Regions from separate parts of the Vreelandella arctica genome, predicted to be linked through region 2. Evidence: predicted binding sites of a transcription regulator. Region 2 holds the regulator's gene; the other holds the start of a gene.

Region 1 (10,572 bases), on a different contig from region 2:
GCTTGAACAAGAGGAGGGGATAATCCTAGTTTTGCAAATGGCATAAGGCGCCCTGACAGATTGTCGTAAGGTGTGTCGAAAATAAAAGATGAGGCAGTATAAGGTAAAACCTCTGAAGCGGAGGCTGATTGAGGCGCTAGAAGCCAATACTTGGCGTCACAATTCTAACATCAACCATCATCAGGCGGTTTGTGTACGTTAACTGGTCTAACAATCCAACCCAGCCCGCTGCTCAGCCTGATCTAAAAGCACTGGCCCGCTACCGAGCTCAGCCAGTTTGTCATCCGGGTTATAGAGCGGGCAATTGGTCATGCTTAGGCAACCACAGCCGATACAGCCTGCCAGGTTATCACGCAGCTTTTGCAGGTAAGCTATACGGCCATCAAGCATTTGCTGCCAGTTTTTTGAAAGATGCTGCCAGTCTTCCACCGTCGGTGTGCGGTTATTGGGCAGTGATTCAAAGGCCCGCTTGATCTCTTCCAGGCTAACACCAACTTTCTGTGCGGCTTTGATCACCGAAATCCGCCTTAGTACTTCCGGTTTATAGCGGCGCTGGTTGCCCGCATTGCGCCAGCTTTGGATCAAACCTTGTTGCTCGTAAAAGTGCAGGGTACTGACCTTAATACCGCAACGCTTAGCGACCTTACCGACACTCCAGATTGTTTCTGCCATCACCTATCCCATGCCTTAATCTTTTTTGCTATTTTTTCGCAAAAACTGCTTTACCTCAAGTGAAGTTGAGGTTTTATCCTGCCATTTCACTTAACGCAAGGAGACTCTTATGTACTTAGAACACGTGAATCTGGTCGTTGATGATATGGATGCCATGCTGGATTTTTACCGCGCCGTATTCCCACATTGGCGGGTGCGCGATCAAGGCCATGGCGAGTGGTATGGCAAACCACGTAAATGGGTGCACTTTGGTGACGACGAACATTACCTGGCGTTAAGCGATCACGGTGAAGGGGAGAACCGCGATCTGAAAGGCCACAGCGTAGGGCTGGCCCATTTTGCCTATGTGACCGATAACCTGGATGCCGTTGTGGCTAGGTTGAATAACGCGGGTTATCCCATTGCCAAACCCGGCGCGACTGAGCCGTTTCGCAAAAATGTCTATTTTGTCGACCCCGCCGGTTTTGAAGTGGAGTTTGTCGAGTATCTAAGCGACCTCCCAGCTGAACGAAATTTAAACCAAGATGCCCAGTAATAAGCAGGTCAGCGCTCTCCAGGGTGCTGGCTTGTGAACAATTGAGATTTTCCGCGCCTAAAAATATTTTTGAATAATCTGGTAAAATCTCTTTTTGCTTTCGGTAGAAATTGAAGGAAGATACTTCATCTTCTGGAAGAATCAGATTTACCTTAAGGAAGGCAAAGCATTTCCGCCTTATTTTATGAAGCTGCCTAGATCTGGTACCGGTGCAAACCTATTCCAGGGCTCGGCAGCTTTTCAGTAACGCTTTTGGCGCCGATGACCCTCATTAGGAACGTCTAGATGATTCGTGAATACCGGAAGGCGGATATTGAGTACATTTTGGATATCTGGCTTTCAGCATCGATTAAAGCTCACTCCTTTGCTGGGTCAGAATATTGGCAGTCCAAAGTTAGCGAAATGCGTGATGTATACATCCCTGCATCGGAGACCTTTGTCTATGAAGCGGATGATCAGATAGCAGGGTTTTACTGCCTCTATGGAAGTACGTTGGCAGCGGTTTTTGTGTCACCCAGCCTTCAGGGCCAAGGGATAGGGTCAGCATTAATTGATGATGCCAAGAGCAGAAGGTCGTGTTTGCAGCTCAGTGTTTACAGTCAGAATGCGCCCAGTATCAATTTTTATAAGCAACATGGCTTTATTTCATTAGGTGAGCAGATTGATGAGCAAACGGGGCAACCTGAGTTCATCATGGAGCATTACTGTTAATAGCGGTCAACGGTATGGACTTGCTACAAAAACCAAAAAATGAGCGCCCGTAGCGCTATCCTCAAAGGGTATAATGTCACCGGCCACGGTGAGTTGGCGGTTCCACAACGTTGTTTTGAGCAGGTTTTTAGCTTGTTACTGTTTTTAATAGAGAAAAGGTAGTCGTTCATGATTAACACCAAAATATACAAAGCGGTTTACGAACTCGCTGAAAAGCTCATGAAGGCTGCTGATAAAGAGGATAGAGAGGCGTTTGACGCGCTTTATGCGCAGTTGGAAGCGATCTGCACCGAGAACGAAAACACCGATAAGGATCACCCTGAGCAGTGGGAAACGTTGGCTGATTTCACGGAAGAACTGGATGAGGCGCTTGCAGTCTATGAAAAAGCCTTTGAAAAGGCCGTTGCAGTTAACTCGAAAGACCACATGTCATCCATCGCGTTCTCCATGGCGAAGCTGCAGGTTGAGCTTGGTCAAACTGATGCGGCGATCAACAATCTTAAAAAGGCCCAAGTCACTGCCAACAAGATTGAAGATGGCGAGCTTAAAGACGAAATTGATGAGCTGCTTGGAAAGCTGACATCAGGTTAGTTGTTAAGCTGCTGATGTTAGTGGTATTGATGATAGACGTAGATGCACATAACGCCTGATTGTGCTGGGTTTGCCTAAGACTAGGGACACTATTTTGACCAATAACGATATTTTCCGCCGCATACGTTACACCTTTGATTTAAAAGACAGCACCATCGTGGATATCTTCGCCTTGGCAGAGGTCAGCGTGGCTCAAGAGCAGGTGACTGCCTGGCTGAAAAAGGATGAAGACGACGCCTTTGTGACTATGAAAAATAGAGAGCTGGCGGCGTTTCTGAACGGCTTTATCAGCTTCAAGCGTGGCAAGCGCGAAGGCCCGCAGCCCGCGCCAGAGACGCAGTTGAACAACAACATGGTGTTTCAGAAACTGCGCATTGCACTAAATCTGAAGGCTGACGATATTCTGGCTATTTTTGAGCTGGCAGGCTTCCGTATAAGCAATCATGAATTAAGCGCTTTTTTCCGCAAGCCCAGCCATAAGAATTATCGCGAGTGCAAAGATCAGGTGCTGCGAAACTTTTTACTCGGCATTCAGCGCCAACTTCGCCCGGGCGCAAGCGATTCCACTTCAGAAGACTAAACCGAAAAGGGCCATAGCTTGGCGGCGCCATCCCGTTAGTCGTTTAACGCTTCACGCACACAAAAAGCGCATTGCCCGAGACGTTATCCCACGGGGTAATCGTCTCGTAGTTATGCTCAAACACGTGCACCTCGAAGTAAGGCGTCAGCAGGGCGATGAGCTCATTAAAACTCACTGCCACCATAGGGTGCTCGTCATTCCAAACCTGCTTCTCTTCTGCGTTGGTTTTCTCGATGCTTAGCCTAAGCGACTGCTTTTCACCCTGCCCACTGTAGTGCCAGCCTGAGCGGAACGTGAATAAATCGTCTGCTTGTTTGGCGCTGTGTTTTACCGATAAGCCGTTATCGATTTTGTCTTTATCGACTGCGTTAAAACAGAAAATTCCGCCTTAAAACAGAAAATTCCGCCAGACTTGAGCGCGCGATGCGCGCTTGAAATACATCCATCTAGCTTCTCGATCCCGTCGCTGTAATGAATCGAGTATAAAAAACAGGTGATTAAATCCAGCGGCTCGCTGACGTCAAAGCTACTCATATCCTGCAACGAAAAGTGGGCTTCTGGGCAGCGTGAGGCGGCGATATCCAGCATCGGCTGATTGATATCCAGCCCGCCACTGGTGTAACCAAAATCAATAAAATGGCGCACGTGGGGGCCGGTGCCGCAGGCTAAATCCAGATGGGCGGTGCCGTCGTTACCGAAAAGCTGATGCAGCCGTCGAATGGCGTTGCTTTGCGCTTGGTAGTCGATATCTACGCACATCAAATCGTAGTAGCCGGAAAGGTCGGTATAGAGTGCGTTGACGGACATGGTCGCCTAAAGGTGAGGGCTGGATAGGTTGGGTGGCGCATAGTAAACGAGCAGGTGGGGTTTGAGAAGCGCGGACCAAGACAGGTGAATCCCTTTCTATCATTAGTTTCCGCTAGGCGGGATTAACGCTAAAGAAATTTCCCCAGCTTCCGATAATGACTTAAGACGCACGATTAACCCTGGCTGCCACAAGAGTTTGCTATGTCCAAAACAGTGACTTTTATCATTGCTACCTTGCTTCTCTTGCTCACCACGAACGCGCATTCGCACACCGATGCGGCTGAAGCGGCAGCACTGGCGTGGCTTGAAGCCATCGACAGCGGTGAGTATGAACAAGCGTGGGAGGCATCCTCAACGCTGCTGCAGGTGCCGCTCTCTTCCAATATGCTGGCCCGTACCATCAATGCAGCCCGACGTGATTTTGGGGCAGTTGAGTCCAGGCGGCGAATACGTGTTATCCGCGAAACGTCTATGCCCGGCGCGCCTGTTGGTGATTATGCGGTGTTTACGTTCCAAACCCGTTTTGAAAATAAGCCTCAGATTACCGAAACTATCACGCCTCACCTAGAAGGAGGCGATTGGAAGGTAAGCGGCTATTACGTCAACTAACCAACTCCCAGCCAACCTCCTCGAACGTCCTTCCAGCCATCGCTGTTGCTTAGCATAACCTTCTGCGGTTAGGCGTTATTACGCTTAACCGCCCGCTATCACGTTGTTCATGACGAAGCTCACCGTGGGTGCTACGTTGAGTAGATACCCTTGAGCGTATTGGTAGCTGCTGGAGCGGATATGCACTCCCTTTCTCACAAATCGCACTGGCTGTGGCTATTGGTGGCGGGATTACTGATGGCGGCGCTGTCACTCACGTGGCAGGCCAGGGCACAAACTTCGCCCAGCGCTTTAATCCTCAATATTGAAGGCGCTATCGGCCCTGCGACCAAGGATTATTTTGAGCGTGGTCTTCGTAAAGCCCGAGAGCAGGGCAGCGAAATGGTGATTGTTGAGCTGGATACCCCTGGCGGGTTAGTTGATACCACCCGCGATATGATTCGGGAAATGCTCAATTCAGACCTGCCGGTAGTGATGTACGTCTCCCCCAGTGGTGCGCGCGCAGCCAGCGCAGGCACCTATCTGCTTTACGGCAGCCACGTAGCGGCCATGGCGCCTTCTACCCATTTGGGCTCTGCGACACCGGTGCAAATGGGCGGCGGCGGGCTGACTGGTGGTGATGAGGCGGGCGAGGGGTCTGAAGGCGAGCAAGATGGCAGCGCGATGGAGCGCAAGGTGATTGAAGACGCGGTGAGTTTTATCCGCAGCCTGGCGGAGCGCCACGGCCGCAATGCCGACTGGGCGGAAGAGGCAGTGCGAGATGCAGTAAACCTCACCGAGAGTGAGGCCCTGGAGCAAAATGTCATTGATGTGGTGGCGCGGGATATGAATGACCTGCTCGCTCAGCTTGACGGTAGGACAGTGGTGATGGAGCGCGGCGAGGAGTCATTGGCGACGGCGGAACTTGCCATTGAACGTTACTCCCCGGACTGGCGTACTCAACTGCTCTCGCTGATCACCAATCCCAACGTTGCCTATTTCCTGATGATCATCGGCTTTTACGGGCTGATTTTTGAGCTTTCTAGCCCCGGCAGCCTCTTTCCCGGCACCATTGGGGTTATCTCCCTGCTGCTGGCGCTGTTCGCTTTTCAGGTTCTGCCCATTAACTATGCGGGCCTGGCACTGATGGTGGTGGGAATGGCGCTGATGGTAGGCGAGGCGTTCATGCCTAGTTTCGGGGTGATGGGGGCGGGCGGCATTATCGCCTTTGTGTTGGGGTCGGTGATGCTGATGGATGCCGAACACTTGGCCATTTCGTTACCGCTGATTGGCGGTGTAGCCCTGATTTTTGGCGGCTTGATGCTATGGACGTTAACGCGCTTTGCAACGCTGCGGCGGCGTCCGGTGCACAGCGGTGCGGAGCAACTGATTGGTGCAACGGCAGTGGCGCTGGAGGATTTTGAAACCAACGGCCATGTGCGTCTGCATGGCGAACGCTGGAACGCGGTGAGCGATGCGTCCGTTAAACAGGGTGATGAGCTTGAAGTAGTGCGCCTTGAGGGCTTGACGGTACATGTGACGCCCCGGTGATTCTCGCTATTGTGACGTGCTTTCCCCCATAACTAACCATCTGCAAAACGAGGTGCCCAATGATTATTTCGTATTTAGTCCCTGTGGTGCTGGTGGTGATGTTGATCGCTGCCTCCATTCGTATATTGCCGGAATACAAGCGCGGCGTGGTGTTCTTTCTGGGCCGTTACCAGAAAGTGAAGGGGCCAGGGTTGGTCATTGTGATTCCTGCCATTCAGAAGATGGAGGTGGTGGATTTACGTGTGATCACCATGGACGTACCTGAGCAGGATGTCATTTCCCGGGATAACGTCACCGTTAAGGTCAACGCGGTGCTTTACTTCCGCGTTGTCGACCCTGAAAAGGCGATCATTCAAGTTGAGAATTTCACCCAGGCGACCAGCCAGTTGGCGCAGACCACGCTGCGTTCCGTGCTGGGTAAACATGACCTGGATGAGATGCTTTCCGAGCGGGATAAACTCAACGACGATATCCAGGAAATCATTGATACCCAAACCGAAGCCTGGGGCATCAAAGTGGCCAATGTTGAAATCAAGCATGTGGATCTGGATGAGAGCATGATCCGCGCCATTGCCCGCCAAGCCGAAGCGGAGCGCGAGCGTCGCGCCAAGGTGATACACGCCGAAGGGGAGCTTCAGGCGTCCAAAAAGCTGGTGGAAGCCGCCAACGTGATGCAGGAGAATTCCGCCGCGCTACAGCTTCGCTACCTGCAAACCATGAGTGACATGAGCAACAAAAACGCCTCGACGATTGTGTTTCCACTACCCATGGACATCATGGAGGCCTTCAAAGATATGAAAGCCAAGCATACGGCAGCAACGTCTGGTAAGACGCAGGATGATATGTAAGCCAATGCCAAACGCGCATTGCTAAGGTGGGGCTGGATATTTCAACCGCCGGTTAAGCAATCAGCCCCGCCAAAGCCTGCATTCCCAGCGCCACCACCAGCACCACTACACCCGCCACCAAGCTGGTTACTAGGGCTTGTTGTTTCCATAACATCAGTACTCGGCTGCCAAAGCGGTGGACGAGCCAGGCGAGGCCGAAGTAACGCAGGCCGCGGGCAATTAACGCCGCTAGCGCGAAGAGAAGAACCGGGTAGCCGGAAAGGCCTGCGGTAATCATCGCGACCTGAAAAGGAATGGGCAGAATGCCAATGGCTAAAATCGCGGCAAAACCATACTGATCGAAGAAGGTTTGGAACGACTGATAGCTCTGTTCCATGCCCATAAACTCAATAAACCAAGTACCTATCGACTGAAAAAGCAGCATGCCAACGCCATAGCCGACCAGCGATGCAATTAAGCAACCTGCGGTAGTGACCGTCGCTAAAAGCCAGATACGTTGTTTATTGGCTGCCATCAGCGGGATCAGCACCAGCTCAAGCGGAATGGGCAGAATAATCGTTTCCAAAAAGGAGAGGGTGCCGAGTAACCACAGCATGTTCTTCGAGCCATTAATACGCTCAAACCACTGCTTGGTTCGCTTTGTTGTGTTGGCCATTAGGGAGTCAGTCGCTACATCTCTGGATTAATGCGGCGATAGATAGCCGCTAATAGGCTGTATAGGCCAAACGCGAAGAGTCCTATAGCGACAACGGCCAGTAACCATTGACCGTATGCTTGGCTGCGCAGTGTACTAAATACTTCAGCCGTACCGCCTGCCTGGTCGGGATTAAACTGATAAGCGGCAATCAGAAAGAAACTACCCACGATAACAAATACAATCCCGCGAATGACTAAGCCAAAACGGCAGATAGGATAGGCCCATTGTTGAGTTTGTGGTGGCATAGCGAAGTGCTTGTCGAACTTGGCCTTGTAGCCTTTAAGCGCATGGGCGATCCCTACCCCAATCATGACCAAGCCAACGGCCCCTACCAGCCAGCGGCCAAAAGGCTGCTGCATCAACCAGCCTGCCACGCCCTGCGAGCCTCCGCCTGAACCCCCGGAAGAGCCCGTAAACTGGAAGATGAGTGTGGCGGCAAAAAAGGCCAATAACGTATGGGTAATCGCACTCGCTAATAAGCCCGCACGAATAGCTAAGCCTTTAGCGCCGTTGCCGTGATGGTCCGCGTCTTTGACCGCTTGAATGGTGCGCCACATGGCGTAGCCGACCAAACCCACGGCGATGACACCTAACAGTACTTTTCCAAAAGGGGCGATGAGGACTCTTTCCAATGCACCGCGGCTGCCTTCTGTTTGGCCACCTTGCCCAAAGGCTGCCAGCGCGGCAAGACCACCTACTAACACATAAACGATGCCGCGGGAGGCGTAGCCCATGCGGGCGAAAAGAGTAATCGCATCACGGTGATCGGGGTTTTTCATACTATTAGCCATGGTGTCCTCCTGACTTGATATGGCGTTGCGAATTCCTATGCAAACTAGTTCATCTCAAGCTTTTTGGCGGCCCATACTGTGCGTGTGCTGTGCTATTGTCCAGTGTAGTTTCTTCAAAAAAGACGAGTCGCTATTTTTATTAATGCGAGCAAACCATGAGTGCACCTTTGTCAATTAACAAGTCGTCAGCTACCACATCTAATACATCGACACCTGTCTTTTGGCGCGATATACGGATGCCATATGTGGAACTGCGCAAGATCAGCGACGCGCGACAAGTTTGCTATGCACCTCATAGCCATACGCATTGGTCGCTGGGGGCGGTTACCTCTGGTCAAAGCACCTTTTGCTATCGCGATGCGACACATCAGATTAGTGCGGGAGATATCGTTATGATGAATCCCCATTGGGTGCATGCCTGCAATCCCCTCGAGAACCAGCCCTGGGCGTACATGATGCTCTACGTCGATACCGAGTGGCTGAGTGAATTGCGTTACCAACTGGGCCTGTTGAATACGCCGTACTGGCAAGATATCGCTACCGCCGTCATTACTCAGCCAGCGCTTTATGCCGGGTACTGCGATATGGTCGCTTGTTTGCTGAATGAACAACGCGACATTGGCGATAAGCAAACGACGTTAGTCGAGTACTTGTCTGCCATGCTGCAAGTGCTGGCTCAGGAATCCTCCGCCGCATTGCCTCAAGCGCCCAGTAGGCTAGAGAATGTCGCGGCTTATTTACGTGCCAATTATGCTTCCGATATATCGCTTGAGCGGCTATGTCAGCAGTCGGGCTATAGCGCTGGGCACCTAATTCGCGCCTTCAAACAGCACTTCGGACTAACGCCTCATGCCTACCTGATTAATCAGCGCATCCAGATGGGACAGAAAGCGCTTAAGCACGGGCAGCCCATTGTTGAGGCGGCTTTGAACGCTGGATTTAATGACCAGCCCCACTTTCAAAGAACCTTTAAGCGGCTGGTAGCAGCGACACCAAACCAGTACCGCTACCCATTACTCAATCAGTAAGGCAATAGCGCTAGCCGCCAGGCAGATAGCGAGTGCGCGGTTAACCGTTAGTAAGATGATAGGACGATGAACATAGCGTTTCAGAAAAGCGCCTGCATATACCCAACTGGCTAGCGATATCCAGCAAATAGGCAAATAGAGACCGGCAAACAGCCATAGCTGATAGGGGGCATCAGCACTGGTGTAGGCACCAATGCCAGCGGCAGATGCCAGCCACGCCTTGGGGTTGAGCCACTGCATCATGGCGCCTGTCATAAACCCTGGGGCTTTGACGCCGGCTCGCTCCTGCAAGCGCCCATCGTGCTGTAAAAGTTGATAGCTGAGATAGAGTAAAAACAGAATGCCTGCCCAGCGTAAAAACGTTTCCAGCAGTGGCACCACACTCAGCAGGGAGTAAAGGCCAGCGCCGATGGCTAAAAACAGTGCGACAAAACCCAGCGTGGCGCCGGTTACAAAAACAAGCCCTTTAGCGATAGGGTAATGCGTACCGCTACTCAAACAAACGATGTTGACCGGCCCCGGCGAAATAGACGCAGCAAGAGCAAATGCAGTCATGGGCAGAAGTGTAGGCAGCAGTAGTGTAGCGCTCATTGTCATTCTCCTTGTTAGTGCAAGGAGTTTGTAATGGTTCTTGTTGGCGGTATTGAACAAAATTGAGGTGACTGATTAAACCATTGCCTTTAACTCTTTGCTTTTAATGCCCAAACACCGACCAGCCTGTGCGCTGTACAAACATTTCAAGCGCCTGGGTGCCTAGCAAGCTGTTGCCGTAGGCGTCTAACCCCGGTGACCAAACGGCAATGGCGCCGTGGCCTGGGGCGATGGCCAGTATGCCGCCGCCCACGCCACTTTTGCCGGGCAGGCCCACCCGAAAAGCGAATTCCCCTGAGGCGTCGTAGTGCCCACACATCATCATCAGTGAATTGATACGCCGTGCCCGCTGAGGGGCGACGACCCGAATATCGCTGGGTTTATTGACGCCATCCGAAGCCAGGAACAGGCCGGCATGAGCGAGCTGCTCACAGCTCATCGCAATAGCACACTGATGAAAGTAGGTGCCTAGCACCTTATCGACATCGTGGCGAAGATGACCAAACGCTTTCATAAAGTGCGCCAATGAAGCATTGCGGTCGCGGTGCGCCATCTCTGATGCAGCTACCGCATGGTCAAAGC
Region 2 (10,572 bases):
CACTGTCATTGGGGAGTGAACGACACTACCGGGCGATAGAAACTCACAGCTATTCTGATGCCACCCTAAGCCTGAACGCCACCGCAGGCGTTTGTGATTTACCCTGGCTGGAGATGCGCGTGACGCTTGAGCAGCAGCAAGGTGAAAGCCGTGCAGTGAACTTAGTACCCGCCAGGCTACGCATTGATGAGCAGCCCGTGATTGATACCATGGCGGAGTTTATAACCGAACGCGGCGACGACGGGTTTTATGCCCACTTTTACTTAAGCGACTTAACGGCGCTGATGGCCGACATGCGCCAGGGCGAGCAGTTATTTCTCGGTTTTGACCAGGCAGAGCGCGAGCCTTGGTATATGACCTTTAGCCTGCAAGGCGCTGACGCGGCGATTAACCGGATGCTCACCCAGTGTGAAGGTAGCGGAACCCATTAAGGTGTGAATGATTAGATCGGCATCACAGGCTCAGGCGCCATTTCAACGCGATTACGTCCGCCATGCTTAGCGCGGTACATCGCATCGTCTGCCCGGGAAATGATGGTTTTACAGCTGTCGCCCGACTGCCAAACGGCAACGCCGATACTCACCGTGATCGTTTGCTCAAGGCCCGCAATGCGTAGCTCTGCTACCAGCGAGCGCAGGCGCTCGGCTAAACCAATAGCGGCATCAACGTCTGAATGAGTGGCCAGCACAATAAACTCCTCGCCCCCCCAGCGGCCTAAGTGGTCACAGCCCCGCAACGAACTCTCCACCAGGCGCGCCAAGGCCACCAGCACATCATCACCAACGTTATGGCCGTGGGCATCGTTGATCTGTTTGAAGTTATCGACATCAAATAGCAGCAGGGCAAAGGCAGCCGCGTAGCGCTTGGCCGCCACTAGCTCTGCATTGATCGCTTCCTCGATGCGGTAACGGTTCCACACCTTGGTTAAGGGATCGAAATGCGCTAGCTGCTCAAGCCGCTGTTTTGCCTCGGCAAGGGCTTCCCGCTCTCGCTCCAAATGCATGTTCAGTGAGCTAATTTCATAGGCTGAAATCGCCAACGTCAGGTCTTCACCTAAATCGACCGCCGCTAGGCGCTCTACCCGCTGCCATGCTTCGCTTTTGCCCACCACCTCTTCATGCCAAGCAACCGACGGGGTCACTATCGACGCTGGCTGAGGGCTAGTCGAAGGCTGCATCGCCCAATACAATGTTTCTACCTGCTCAGGGCGAAAGAAAATTAACCATGCGCGCTGGGTAGAGTTCATCGGTAGCGGGACGGCCAAGGCGCCGCACTGGTCGGGCATGGCTAACGAGCAGGTTAACGGCTCTTTGGCCAGCTCACGTGTGCACCAAGGTCCGCTATGTACGTGGGCTCTTTCGAGGCGTAACACAAACTGACTTATAGCTTCCGGGGCAGGCGTCACGCCCGCTTGATAAGCGCCCCCATTCACCCAGAGCACGATGCCATGGGCGCGAAACAGCTTCATCCAGGTAGCCGCCTGCTCATGGAGTAGCTGCTGGGGGCTCTGCGGCTCACTGGGCGCTCGTGCACTCAATATCAAGCTATCCTGTACGCGCTGTAAGTAGCGCGCTTCTTGACGCGCCCGCAGTAACAGCATGCGCTGCGTGGCCATTTGCACTAAGGTGCGTACGGCATCGCGTACCGATGGCTCAACTGAATGCGGGCTTGCCGAGTGGCAAAACACCAAGCCCCACAGGCCAGTATCTCCTTGCATGGCTAAACTCAGCGAACCACGCACCCCCATGCGCTTTAGGTAGCGCTGCCTTTCTGGAGCCGGGGCACGTAAAAAACTGCCGCTTAAGCGTGTGGCGGAACAAGCGGGCATCAGCGTTTCAGGCGGAGCATTAACGTCTTCAATCAACCGCACAGGGTGATTTTCATAGCTCAGTCGCAACGTGCTAGGAAAGTCACTAGCGGGAAAGCGCTGGCCCAGTAGCGGAGGCAAATGCTCTCCCTGCGCTTCGGCAACCATTAAGCCATGCCAATCACTATCGAAATGGCACACGCTGACACGATCATAGCCGGTGAGCTGTTGTATAGCATGTACCAAGGAGTCGAGTAGCTCCTCTTGATGAGTCGCTTCAGCCAAGTGCATCAACCGTTCGTTCACCGTCCCCAGTAGACGCCGCTTGCCGAGGGGATTGAGAGGCTCAATTTCAACAATAACTTGCTCATCCTCTCGGTAAGCATGCAGTTGAAAACGTACGCTACTGTGCTTAGGGCGAATAAACGCCAATGGCCCAGGCAAGCGTTGCTGCCCCTGAAGCTCACGGCGTACCCGCTGGCTAAGGCGTTTGCCCAACACGCAGGCAAGACTTAACTCCCCGTTTTCAGGGCACTCAATGCCGGTTAAGCGGGTTAAATTTGTGCTGGTAGCTTGGATACGCCGACAATCGGCATCTAAAACCAGCAGGGCACCAAACGACTGTAATAGCGGGCGGTACATGGACACAGGCGTGGCCTCAAGAATCTATTCACCCTTCGACCTGCTGCCTCAACAACAGCTCTACGCGCCGGTTGGCCGCTCGGCCATCCGCGGTTGCGTTCGTTTCCATGGGTTGGGTGTCAGCATAGCCGACGGCCCGCATATGAGAAATATTGAACCCTTGGCGCTCTAAATGACGCACGACGGCAATAGCCCGCGCGGATGAAAGCTCCCAATTAGAGGGAAAGCGCGCTGTCGAAATGGGTACGCTATCGGTATGACCTTCCACCGAAATCTGCCCGTCAAAACTGGCTAATACATCGATAAGGCTTTCAACCACGCCGCGCCCTTGAGGCGTCAACACTGCTTGGCCACTGGAAAATAATAGGCTGTTATCAATACGCAGTGTGACCCCTTCACGCCCTTGCGACACGCTCACTCCAGGAATATTGAGCCCGGAAAACTGCGGCTGCAGCCCTTGGTGGCGGGGCTGTATACCTGTGGCAAGTGACGCTAGCGGCAGCGATGATACAGCGCTAGCCGAGCGCATAAAAGCCGTATCCGCCGCTTCACCACCCCCCGGTGGCGTCAGTGAAAGCAAGAGGACAAATAGCGTGATGAGCAGCGTCAGCACATCAAGATAGCTGGTTAGCCATCCCTCTTCGCCCTCCCCAGGCGAGACCGGTATTTCCAGGGCGTGACGGGTATCACGGTCTAACATGATAACTATCCCTTCGCCGCCGAACTAACCGAGGAGTCTGGTCTTGGTTTGACGCTGTTATCACGAATTTCATCGTGGTAATTGGCCACAAACGAGTTAAGGGTCTCTTCAATGAACGAGGGCAGACGGCGCTTAGTGATCAGTGAGATGCCTTCCAAAACCATGTTCATGGTAATCAAGCGCTCTTCGGTCCGGCGCTCTAGCTTCACTGCAATCGGCTTAAACACCAAATTGGCGAGTAAAATGCCGTAGAAGGTGGTCAGCAGTGCCACCGCCATGCGTGGGCCAATGACCTGCAGGTCGCCAGCATCCATGACTTCCAGCATGTTCACCAGCCCCACCAGGGTGCCGATCATGCCAAATGCAGGCGCATAGGTAGCCATGGTGCGAAATATTTGTGCTTCAGCCTGTTCACGCGCTTTCAGGCGGGCAATGCGCCAGCGCAGCATGTCAAAAATTTCGTCCTCTTTGGTGTTGGCGATCACCAGTTGAATGCCGGTGCGTAAAAACGGATTGCGGGTATGCTCTAGCTCGCGCTCAACCGCCCGCACATCGCCTTTAAACCACAGTCGTGACATATCGACCAGTTCCCGGATATCGTCACGCATATAGGTGTTTTCGCGCCGGAATACTAGGCCCACCAACCGCACCACACGGAGCACTTCTCTCAGCGGATAGCTGATAAAGGTAGCCGCCAACGTACCAGTCACCACAATGGCCAGGCCCGGCAAATTGATAAAGCTTGAAGGGGACTCTGCGGTCAAAAACAGTACACTGACCAGCAGCAATATGCTGGCAAATATACCTATCAGCGTCGAAGGATTCATCCACGGCTCCTTGCCGGTCACAAGTGAGTAAAAAAGAGGTGTTATGCCGAGTCGTGTAAACGCGCACGTAAACGGCTGACGGCCTGACTGTGTAGTTGAGAAACGCGTGATTCCGTTACGCCCAACACAGCCCCTACTTCCTTGAGGTTGAGTTCTTCCTGGTAATACAGTGCCATGAGCAGTTTTTCACGCTCTGGCAGTGCGTCAATCGCATCAATCAGCGTTTGCCGCTGCTGGCCATCAAGCAACTGCTCGAACGGTGAGTTGCTCAGTTCATTACTGACCGGCTCGCCGCCATCGGCCACCAGCTCTTCAAACGGCAGCAATTGGCCACTGTTGGTGTCATTGAGGAGCTGCTGGTATTCACTCAACGGCATTTCAAGATGGTGGGCGATTTCGTTCTCTTCCGGTGCTCGCCCCAGCTGTTGTTCTAACTGGCGAACGGCATTGTCTACTGCGCGCGCTGAACGACGCACACTGCGGGGCAGCCAATCGCGGGTGCGCAATTCATCCATCATCGCACCGCGAATTCGTTGGCTGGCAAAGGTCGCAAAGGTCGCACCTTGGGTAGCATCAAAGCGACCGAGCGCTTCCAGCAGCCCTACCATCCCTGCTTGAATAAGGTCATCGAGCTCAATGCTGGCTGGTAAGCGGACCTGAAGCGTCAAGGCCTGACGTCGTACCAGTGGCATATATTGCGTCAACAGCTCACTCTGTTTGATCCTACCTTGTGCTGTGTACATCCTTTCGCCTCGCGGCTATACAGCCTTCACTGATAGTTCACAATCATTTGCAGCCCCTGCACTCGAACCGGCCGTTGGCCTGGGCGTAAGGCGAAACGAAAATGCAATGGCACACCTGCCGTCCGTCCTGCCAATGCGGTAGTGGACCCGCGCATGCCGGTTAACGCAACGCACTGCTCAGGATGGCACAACCAAGCGTTTAACAGCGCACCGGGAGGATGGCTGAACTGCCACTGAATACGCTCAAGCTGCTTTGTCCGAAGATTCGCCGCAGCGGGCGGAGAAACGTTTTGGCTAGCGCTTGCCCGATCACTCATCGCCACCATCAGCCCAGGAACCTGGGTGCTCCAACTGCCGGTAGCGGCCTGGGCACTCGCCGTTAATCCTGCCAGTAACCACCCTGTTAGCAGTAGCGCCACCAGCGGCAGCGCCCTTCTTAATTGCAAGCTTAGCATGCTTAGTCACCTTGGCGGAGTATGCTCATCGTGCAAGTACCAGTAGTTCCATATTTAAGTAGTATTCGGCGGCACCACGCAAGTTGTCGAGCAATCCCTGGCGCGGCAAATGCGGTTCATGAAGCGCTAGCAAACGACGCGGCCCACCGTGTTCCTGTAGCTGGCGCAAGGTGCTGTACATGGCAGCAAAGGCATCGGCATCGCTATTGATCCATAGTGCCCAACGGCTGTACTGAGCGCGTAACTGAGCAAGGTCAGCAGTATCTGCCGCCACGATATGCACATCCCAGTCTTCAGGGTCACCGGCCCAGCTTCGACCTAACGTGGACCACTGCCCCAGACGTGCTTTGACTTTGTTTACCTGAGAGGCACCGCTACCGGGCAGCCCAACCACTATAAGCGGAATTTTGGGTCTGGGTGGCGCTATCGCCTCAGGCGCTTCTGCTTCTACTGCTGCAGCCGTAGGCGTTAATAACGATGGGCTCTGTTCTGGTTCTGGCACATGCTCGGCCGCCGCGACATCAACCGCCCCTTCCGCCTGCTGCTGGCGCTGCAGATTCGCCCACTTACGCAGCCCTGAAGCTTGATCTTGATCGCTCACGTCACACCCTCTCGGCTGACACTGCCCATTTGGCGAATCGCATCGCGGGCCATAAACGCGTAAACCAGCGCATCAAGCATGCCAGTATCGCGACGCCGACGGCTCGTGCCTAATAAATTGAGCAGGTCGCCGCGCAGCGTTTGCGCCTCTTCATCATCGGCAACATCAAGATGCCCGGCAACGGATGCCAAGCCGCTGGCCATGAGTAGGCGCACTTCGGCATTAACATCGCCGCTGTCGGCCTCTTTTAACTGCTGCCAAGCGCGGCGTGTTAATGCCGCTAAGCCATCGCTTTGAAGTTGTGTTAACAGTAGCGAGAGCACCTCGGCTCCCAGCCGAGCAGGGGTAAGCCAGTAGCGGCGCGCTACCACTTTGGCGCTTTCCGGATCACGCACTTCACCGTACCAAGCAAGCAGGGCATAACCCGTCGCATCCTCTACTTCGGCGTAGGCGGTCCACAGCTGCACGGATTGACCACGAAAACGAACGCCCACTTGGTGCGTCAGCACGCTGTCATTAAACAGCTGACGAATGGACTGGCGCTCGTGGTGAAAGCGTACCCGATGACTAGGGGATACTTGGCTGACCCAGGTCAAATGCTCGGCTTCCAACCACGCCAACGCATCAGGCTCGGGTAAGCGCGGCAATAAATGCACCGCGACGCCGCTTGATTCCGTCAGCGCGGCTAAGCGCGGCTGCCACCCAGCAGCATGGCGATGCTGTAACCAGGGTAGCGCCAGCCAAGCGCCCTCTGTGTCCAGGCCAATATCGGGCATTGCCCAGTCGCAGCCGCGCTCATTCCGCCGAGCTGACCACGCCATACCCAACGTCGTATTCACGGCGGGATAGTGGGCGAGCAATGCGTCCAAACGCTCTTCCTGCAGTCGGCTTGGGAGTGACGCTAAATCCCAGATCGCTTCTAATTCCGTAAATCCCGTCACGCGTTGGCGCAGCCGCGCCAGTAGCGACGACAAGCGGCGCCCTTGCCCGAGTACATCCCGCGACCAGCGCGGCATCCCCATGGGGGCGTCAGCGCTTTGTACCTGTTCGCGCTGCGGCGTTGCCGTACTTAGCGCTTGATCCACGAGTGCTTCAGGGGAAGCAATGGCCATATCTTCAGGCACCTGCTGACCATTTGAACCAAACAGCACACGCATCCCGTGGCGCATCACAATGTCGAGCACCGGCGCGAGGCGCCCCGCTTCATCCTGTTTAGTAATAATACAATCGTCTAACTCTGCCCCCGCCGCACGGGCAGCCTGACGATAACGCAGCACGACCTCTTCGAGGGTTTCCGGCTGGCTGGCGGCATTGAGCAGTAGCACCAGGCGCACTCGCGAGCGTCCCCCTTGCAGGTGGGCAATCTGCTCAATCACCCGCTGGTCACGCTGGCTCATGCCTACGGTGTCGATAATCACCCACTGCTTGCCCTGCAAGCGGCCCAGTAAATCGTCGATGGGTTGCTCGGCATCCAGCGCGTACATGGGCGTGTCCAGCAAACGCGCATAGATGCGTAGCTGCTCGTGGGCACCAATACGAAAGCTATCGGTAGTCACCAAGGCAACGGGGCGGGTACCGTGGCGCATCACAAAACGCGCGGCCAATTTAGCCGTGGTGGTGGTTTTGCCTACCCCCGTGGGGCCCACCAACGCAACGATACCGGTTTGGTCGAAAAAGCTGGCTTCATCGCTCAACACACAAAGGCGTTCGATCAGCTGCTGTCGCAGCCACTGCAGGGGCGCTTCGCTGTCGGCATTTAACGCGGCAAGCGGTTCGGGAAGCCCTGTCAGTAGCTCATCGGCAAGCTCGCTGCTAAAACCAACGTTCCATAGCAGTTGGCGCAGGCGGGCGGCCGTTCCCGTTGCTAGCGGCGGCTGGTAGGCAGCCGCTTTTGCGGGTGCGCTGCTTGCCAGCAGCTCACGCATATCCTGCATCTCACGCAATAACCGCTCGCTCATTGCCTGCATGGAGTCTTGCATTGGCGGCGCTGGCGATGGTTCTGGAGACGATAGCCCTGGGGACGATGCCCCTGAAGACGACGGCTCTGGAGGAAGTGACTCTGGCGAAGGCTCAAAATGGTCAATAGCTTCATCCGCCATGGCCAGAATCTCAACGCCCCCTTCGGTGCGCCGATTAGCCACAATCAGGGCATCTTCACCGAGCGCTTCGCGCACTTGGCGCATCACATCACGACTGTTGGCTCCCACGAAACGTCTAACGCTCATGACTTACCCTTTGCCTATGCTGAAAATGGTCAACGCTAGCCTATCACGGCAGGTGGCTACGAACGCCCGCCGACTAGGGTGGTGACCCTTAATGTACGGTCATCGGGAATCTCGGCTTGCGACAACACCGACATATGCCGTAGGCGACGGCGTAAAAAGCGCGAAAGCACTGCCCGCAACGAATGCTGCACGACCAGCACCGGCGGCTCGCCTGAGCTTTCGTGACGCTCTAGCGCCTGCTGCGCCTGGGTCATCAGTGTCTCGGCCAGGCCAGGTTCCATGGCACCGTTGCCATTCATCGCCTGTACCAGCACTTGTTCCAACTGAGCATCCAGCCCCATCACATTGAGCGTCTCTTGGCCGGCAAACCACTGCTGAACAATGGCACGCCCCAAGGACACACGGACTAGCGCGGTCAGCTCGTTGGGGTCTTTTTGCTGGGTGGCGTACTCCGCCAGGGTATCCAAAATGGTGCGCATATCACGGATGGACACGTCTTCATCGAGCAGGTTTTGTAAAATACGCTGCAATACCGTCAACGAAATCGCTTTTGGAATGACTTCTTCGACCAGGGCTTTTTGATCATCGCCCATTTTATCCAGCAGCTTCTGCACTTCTTGGCGGCCTAACATTTCAGGTGAGTGGCGGTGCAGCAGGTGGTTCAAGTGGGTCGCAATCACGGTGCTGGCATCAACCACGGTGTAGCCATATACCTGAGCGTGCTCACGCTGGCCGCTTTCAATCCACACAGCGGGCAAACCAAAGGCTGGGTCTTGGGTATGAGTGCCCTGCAATTCGCCTGAGACCTGGCCTGGGTTAATCGCCAGCCATTTACCCGGCTGCGCTTCGGCGCGGCCGATTTCAGCGCCTTTCATCGAAAGCACATAGGCGTTGGGCGGCAGCTCTAAATTATCGCGGATATGCACGACCGGCGGCAAAAAGCCCACTTCTTGAGCAAACTTTTTGCGCACACTTTTAATGCGCCCAAGCAGCTCACCTTTTTGGCGCGAGTCCACCAGCGGTATTAAGCGATGGCCCACTTCCAGGCCAAGAGTATCGACCAGCTGCACATCTTCCCAGCTTGCTTCCGGGGTCTCTTGTACAGGCACGGGGGCTGCGTCAATTTCCTCTTTAACCAAGGCCTTCTCTTTTTGGCGCGACAACAGCCACGCTAAACCACCCAGCAGCGCGGTGAAGAAGAGAAAGACAAAATTGGGCATGCCGGGCACCATGCCTAGCAAGCCCATGACCACGGCGGCTAAGATCAGTACCTGGGGGTTAACGAACAGCTGGCTCAGCATTTGCTGGCCAATATCCTCGTTCGTGTCGGTGCTCACCCGCGATACCGTGACACCCGCTGCGGTCGAGATCACCAGGGCGGGAATTTGTGCCACTAGGCCATCACCAATCGCCAGCAGCATATAGGTCTGGCCAGCAGCGCCAAAGCTCATATCATGCTGCAGCATACCAATCAGCAGCCCACCGATGATATTGACCACCATAATCACCAGGCCGGCGATGGCATCACCGCGGACAAACTTACTTGCACCGTCCATCGAACCAAAGAAGTCAGCCTCTTGGGCGACTTCTGCACGGCGCTTTTTGGCGTCTTCTTCGCCGATTAAACCGGCGTTAAGGTCGGCATCGATGGCCATTTGCTTGCCGGGCATCGCATCCAGCGTAAAGCGCGCACCCACTTCAGCAATACGGCCAGCACCTTTGGTAATGACCATGAAGTTGATAATGACCAGAATCAGGAAGACCACCAGGCCCACCGCGAAGTTACCGCCGACCAAGAACGCCCCAAACGCTTCAATTACCTTACCCGCGGACGCACCGCCTTGGTGGCCCTCCATTAACACTACCCGAGTGGAGGCGACGTTAAGCGAAAGACGCAACAGTGTGGTGAATAGCAACACAGCAGGAAACGCCGCAAAATCCAGCGGCTTCTGCGTAAACATGCTGACCATCAACACCATAATGGCCAAGGCAATATTGAAGGTGAAGAGTAAATCGAGCGCAAAGGGAGGCAAGGGCACAATCATCATGCCCAAAATCATCAGGATGAGCATCGGCCCGACCAGCAGCTTCATGCGCACGTTACCCATCCAGTCGCGCCGACCAATTAGCTGGTTTAAGCCTTTCATGATTGCGCCTCGTTACCGCCGGTGCCACGCCCGGGGTTTTCCAGCTCTGGGGGAACCGGTAGGTTATCGGGTGTTGGGGGCACGTCACCTCCTTGTTGTGCGACTTGTTTAAGCCGGTAGGCCCAGGCCATTACTTCAGCGACCGCAGTATACAGTTCGGCGGGAACCTCCGCATCGAGATCCACGTGATGGTACAGTGCGCGCGCTAATGGCGCTGCTTCTAAACGGGCAACGCCTGCTTCCTCACCAATTTCGCGAATACGCAAGGCCACCGCATCGGCACCTTTTGCTACCAAACGCGGGGCACCCATGCTGCCTTCCTGATACATCAGCGCTACTGCATAGTGGGTCGGGTTGGTAATGATGACGTCGGCCTGGGGCACTTTACTCATCATTCGGCCCCGCGCCATGGCCTGTTGCTGCTG

The links. Region 2 encodes FliA, which starts transcription of late flagellar genes. Its sites were predicted from a motif close to CTAAAGTTNNNNNNNNNNCNGCCGATA; they were not measured.
Region 1: a site for FliA is predicted at 4,025-4,051, ahead of V8L70_RS08435 (DUF4019 domain-containing protein). Genes of this name have one in related genera too.

The regions. Positions count from the first base shown of each region.
Region 1 covers NZ_JBANSN010000007.1:72,550-83,121, forward strand. Annotated here, with positions in the region: gene V8L70_RS08400 (DEAD/DEAH box helicase) at 1-44, opposite strand, end outside; gene soxR (redox-sensitive transcriptional activator SoxR) at 208-672, opposite strand; gene V8L70_RS08410 (VOC family protein) at 782-1,207, shown strand; gene V8L70_RS08415 (N-acetyltransferase) at 1,493-1,918, shown strand; gene V8L70_RS08420 (Replicative DNA helicase) at 2,087-2,509, shown strand; gene V8L70_RS08425 (YehS family protein) at 2,604-3,089, shown strand; gene V8L70_RS22895 (hypothetical protein) at 3,133-3,273, opposite strand; gene V8L70_RS22900 (class I SAM-dependent DNA methyltransferase) at 3,417-3,896, opposite strand; gene V8L70_RS08435 (DUF4019 domain-containing protein) at 4,098-4,505, shown strand; gene V8L70_RS08440 (NfeD family protein) at 4,686-6,035, shown strand; gene V8L70_RS08445 (slipin family protein) at 6,095-6,883, shown strand; gene V8L70_RS08450 (YqaA family protein) at 6,936-7,538, opposite strand; gene V8L70_RS08455 (DUF1206 domain-containing protein) at 7,553-8,371, opposite strand; gene V8L70_RS08460 (AraC family transcriptional regulator) at 8,608-9,399, shown strand; gene V8L70_RS08465 (LysE family translocator) at 9,385-9,990, opposite strand; gene V8L70_RS08470 (glutaminase) at 10,094-10,572, opposite strand, start outside.
Region 2 covers NZ_JBANSN010000020.1:46,358-56,929, reverse strand. Annotated here, with positions in the region: gene V8L70_RS16210 (hypothetical protein) at 1-431, shown strand, start outside; gene V8L70_RS16205 (sensor domain-containing diguanylate cyclase) at 443-2,449, opposite strand; gene V8L70_RS16200 (OmpA/MotB family protein) at 2,478-3,149, opposite strand; gene V8L70_RS16195 (motility protein A) at 3,155-3,976, opposite strand; gene V8L70_RS16190 (RNA polymerase sigma factor FliA) at 4,018-4,719, opposite strand; gene V8L70_RS16185 (flagellar protein FlhE) at 4,746-5,174, opposite strand; gene V8L70_RS16180 (hypothetical protein) at 5,200-5,775, opposite strand; gene flhF (flagellar biosynthesis GTPase FlhF) at 5,772-8,000, opposite strand; gene flhA (flagellar biosynthesis protein FlhA) at 8,057-10,147, opposite strand; gene flhB (flagellar biosynthesis protein FlhB) at 10,144-10,572, opposite strand, start outside.